One region of the Paenibacillus sp. FSL M7-0802 genome, then DNA from elsewhere that is predicted to be linked to it. Evidence: riboswitches for the same ligand, from Rfam matches in the RefSeq annotation. Region 1 holds a riboswitch; the other holds the start of a gene.
The links. A riboswitch is a leader RNA that binds a small molecule or an ion and turns the genes downstream of it on or off. The one in region 1 is predicted to bind cobalamin.

Region 1 (2,207 bases):
ATGTCTCCTATGATGGAACCACGTCTGCGAGAGCTTCATTTTGGTGAGTGGGATGGAAAAACGTATGACATGCTCAAGGATGTGTCGTTGTATCGCGCTTGGATTGATGAGCCGCAACGGATAACCCCTCCTGGAGGAGAGTCTTGGGCAGATTTTGTGAATCGTCTACGGAAATTTCTTGACTCTCTGTATGAATGGCGTGTTGCTATGGAAGTTCAACCCATGGATTTGACTGCTGCGCCACCCTCTGTTTTGGTCGTTACGCATGGTGGCGTAATTCGTCAGTTAGCTTGCATGCTGATACCGGGCCATGATTTTTGGAGTTTGAATCCGAAGCCGGGAGAAGCATTTAGGATTCAATTGAGGCTGGCAGGACGGCACAATTACATAGCAGAAATGCTTCCTCATTAGGTTAGACACCAGCGGATAAAGAGGCTGTTTGGGTTGTAAGCCGCCTCTTTTTAACCTATAATCATCAAGTAAAAGAACGGCTTGACTACCACTACATCAAATATCCAGCAGACGAGGTCGGCGCAGCGTGATGAAACTATGGTTTCCCTTGCCTGCGCTGTTAAAAGGGAAGTCGGTGTGAGTCCGGCGCGGTCCCGCCACTGTAAATGGAAACATGCCCGTTAGTCCTGCTTTATGTGCTACTAAGCATATGAAAGAATTTCAGGACATGCATTTTACCATAAGTCAGGATACCTGCCCGTCCGCCTGTCACCATAATCCTTCGAGGAAAGGATGACGTGTTCGCAGTGACTGTCCATGCGGAAAGAAGCTGCCGCCTGCGCACGATCTGCGCTAACGTGACCCCTGTGTCCTGATATGAGGATGCGGGGTTTTTTTGATAGGAAAAGAAGGCTGGATTTAGAAGATATCTGATGATGTTCAAGTAACGCTCTTAACGATTTTTTATGAAGGGGTGCAAATCATGGCAGGAAAAAAAATAAAGGTTTGGACAACAGGTCTATTGGTTCTGATTTTGGCAGTTGTGCTGAGTGCATGTGGAGCTAATGGGAAAAATGCTGAAAATAAAGAGAACCAGAATTCTTCACAGCAGCCGGGACAGACCGTAACCGCACAAGAGCCTCCGGGCAAAACAGTTTACCCACTCACGGTTAAGGATACAACAGGACAGGAATTTACATTCAAAAAAGCGCCGGATAAAATCGTTTCCGTCTCCCCGGCAGAAACCGAGGCGCTGTTCGCCATCGGGCTGGATAAGGAAATTGTTGGCGTCTCCGACTACTCTGATTACCCGGAAGCAGCTACGAAAAAGCCTAAAGTGGGCGGTATTATGAAACCGAACGAAGAGGCGATCATTGCTGCTAACCCGGAAGTCGTTTTTGCAGGGATATCACTTAGTGAACAGGCTACGACCAAGCTGCGCGACATGGGAATTATGATTTTTAAAACGGAACCGAAGACAGTTGAAGATGTCATGGCTAACATCGAATTGTATGGGAAAATCACCGATCATCAGAAAGAAGCGAGAGCGGTGACTGACAAGATGAGAGCAGATGTAGCTGAAGTGAAAGAAGGAATTAAAAATATCGGTAAAGGTCAGAAGCTGCGGGTATACGTCGAGTTTTCACCAGGCTGGACAGTTGGTAAAGGCGAGTTTATGGACGAGCTGATCACGTTAGCGGGCGGCGAAAATGTAGGTGCCACGCAGAAGGGGTGGTACCAAATTAGTGAGGAAAATATTATTGCTGCGAACCCTGACGTGATTTTGTACAGCAAAAGTGTCAAGGACGACAAAACTGGTCAAACGCTCGGCGAAATCATTAAAGCTCGCAGTGGATGGGATCAAATATCGGCTGTTCGCCACAACCGGGTATTTGCCGTGGATGATAATTTGATTAGTCGTCCGGGTCCACGCGTAACGGAAGGTCTCAAGGAAGTGGCCAAGGGCGTGTATCCTGAAATTTTCAAATGAACCGTAAACTGATCGGCTTTGGAGGAACAGGTCTTGTCCTGCTGTTACTGACGCTACTGCTCTGTCTTGGCATCGGCTCGGCCAAGCTTCCGGTCAGCCAGATCACGGGCATTCTGGTTAACCACCTTCCATGGTTAGGCGATACGTTTACACCGGATTGGAATACATCCTCAGAGCAGATTATTTTGAAGGTTAGATTGCCACGAGTGTTACTGGGAATGTTGGTAGGAGCAGCGCTGGCGCTGGCTGGAGCCGGATTTCAGGG
Region 2 (2,207 bases), 2.0 Mb from region 1:
GGAGTTACCGAATTTATTGAGGTAGCAAGCATGCATGAGCGTAAAGCGGCAATGAGCGAGATGGCCGATGCGTTTATCGCTCTTCCGGGTGGCTTGGGAACCTTCGAGGAGCTATTCGAGGTATTGTGCTGGGCGCAAATCGGGATTCATCGCAAGCCCATTGGGCTGTTGAATGTGAATGGATATTTTGACCCGTTAGTAGAAATGGTGCGTCATAGCGTGCAAGAAGGGTTTACCGGGGCCGAGCACCCAGCGTTATTAAGTATCTCTGCGGACCCGGACGAATTGCTACATATGTTAAAAAATAAAGCAGAGAACTTGAAATAAAGCGTTTTTCGTGCTTGCACAACTGATTGAGGCAAGGTTATGATAAGACCCATAATCAAATAGCGGACAGACAAGGTGCCTTTGCGGTTGAGCAAAGGGTAACAGGGAATCGGGTGCAAATCCCGAGCGGTCCCGCCACTGTAAGGAAGAGGATTTTTTAAAATGGTCACTCGTGAAAAACGGGGAAGACGAAAGAATCCGTTGATGCCAAGCCAGGAGACCTACCTTGATCTGTATGCACCGTTAACCTTCGTGGAGAGGATGGGTGTACGAAATCAGGAAATCAGGCACACGTTGCTTTTTCCATGTTGGCTAGAGGTTTGCGTGGATATGAACGTGCAGCAGCGTTTGAAGCGTAAACAGTCAGATGGAAAACAACGGCAGGCTGGAGGAAGACAAATAGTGTCTTCTTACGCTGTTTGTTCGTCTGATGAGAGATGCGTACATAGAAACCCCATCCGGGCAGGATGGGGTTTTTTTGAGTTACACGATGTGCATAAATCATTGAAATAGATAGCATAGCTGCCCTGAAAAGGATGAATAGGAGGAGCACGATGAGCCCATTAGGAAAATTGCTGGTGATTGGATTTGGACCAGGAGATATGGAACATATCACAAAACGGGCGCTGGATGCGCTGGCCGAAAGTGAGGTCATTATCGGCTACAATACCTACGTTGATTTGATCCGTCCGTTGTTGAACGGACAGGAGATTGTACGCACAGGAATGACAGAGGAAGTGAGCCGTGCACAGGAGGCGGTTCGCCAAGCAGAGATGGGCAAGAAGGTAGCTGTCATTTCCAGTGGAGATGCGGGAGTCTATGGTATGGCAGGGCTGGTGTATGAGGTGCTGATGCAAAAAGGCTGGCGACGCGAGGACGGGGTTGAGGTAGAAGTCGTACCGGGGATCTCGGCTATTCAGTCCTGTGCATCACTGTTGGGGGCGCCAGTTATGCATGATGCGTGCACGATCAGTCTGAGTGATCATCTGACCCCATGGGAAACGATTGTGAAGCGCGTAGAAGCAGCGGCTTCGGCCGATTTTGTGATTGCATTATACAACCCGCGCAGTGGTCGGCGTACCCGCCAGATTGTGGAGACGCAGTCCATTTTGCTGCGTTACCGCGATCCGCAAACTCCAGTCGGGTTGGTGAAAAGTGCTTATCGTGAACGTCAGCAAGTTATTGTAACGACGCTGGAAGATATGCTGAACCATGACATTGGGATGCTGACGACTGTAATCATCGGCAATTCCTCGACGACAGTGTATGACGGCTTGATCGTGACTCCGCGCGGATATCAGCGCAAATACACATTAGATGCGACCGAGCAGGCACTCAAGCCGCACCAGCGTCTCCGCACGGAAGCGGAGCCGTGGTCGCTGGGCGCACAAGAGGATACACCGCAGGCAAGCGCAGCCCCGACTACGCCCGCTGGACCCTCCGCGAGCGGCGCTGCGGTTGCGACGCAGGCACGCCCGCAAGCGATGGCTGCCGTGCAGGCAACGAATGCTGTGCAAACCGGCGCAGCCCCAGCATCGCTGGCGGCAGAGGCACTAAGCCGCCTCGCTGTCGGCGGCAAGCTGCCTGGCGCAGCCAACGCTCGCTGGAGCGGGCAAGCGCCTACCGCCGAGAGTACCGCCGGAACGTCAGCGGTGGCCGGAGCGGGGGCTACGGCTGGAATGGCGACAGGCGGCTTTGGCAAGCCTGCGCTGTTTGAGGTGGGCGTTTCCCCGGGTGTGGGAAACAAGAAGTTCACCGCTCGTCAGATGGCGCTGCTCGCCGAGGTAGCGGGTGATGACGGCGAGCTGGAATACACGCCAGATCATCAGATCGTGCTGCGCGTGCCGTGTGCAGACCCCGAGGAACTGGTCGGACGGCTG

Region 2: linked by a shared signal. The riboswitch ahead of cobJ (precorrin-3B C(17)-methyltransferase) and the one ahead of MHB54_RS06005 (ABC transporter substrate-binding protein) in region 1 are both predicted to bind cobalamin.

Annotation. Positions count from the first base shown of each region.
Region 1 is NZ_JBBOSD010000001.1:1,194,277-1,196,483, reverse strand. Features, by position in the region: gene MHB54_RS06010 (histidine phosphatase family protein) at 1-411, shown strand, start outside; cobalamin riboswitch at 534-727, shown strand; gene MHB54_RS06005 (ABC transporter substrate-binding protein) at 935-1,942, shown strand; gene MHB54_RS06000 (FecCD family ABC transporter permease) at 1,939-2,207, shown strand, end outside.
Region 2 is NZ_JBBOSD010000001.1:3,229,700-3,231,906, forward strand. Features, by position in the region: gene MHB54_RS15015 (LOG family protein) at 1-327, shown strand, start outside; cobalamin riboswitch at 385-570, shown strand; gene cobJ (precorrin-3B C(17)-methyltransferase) at 882-2,207, shown strand, end outside.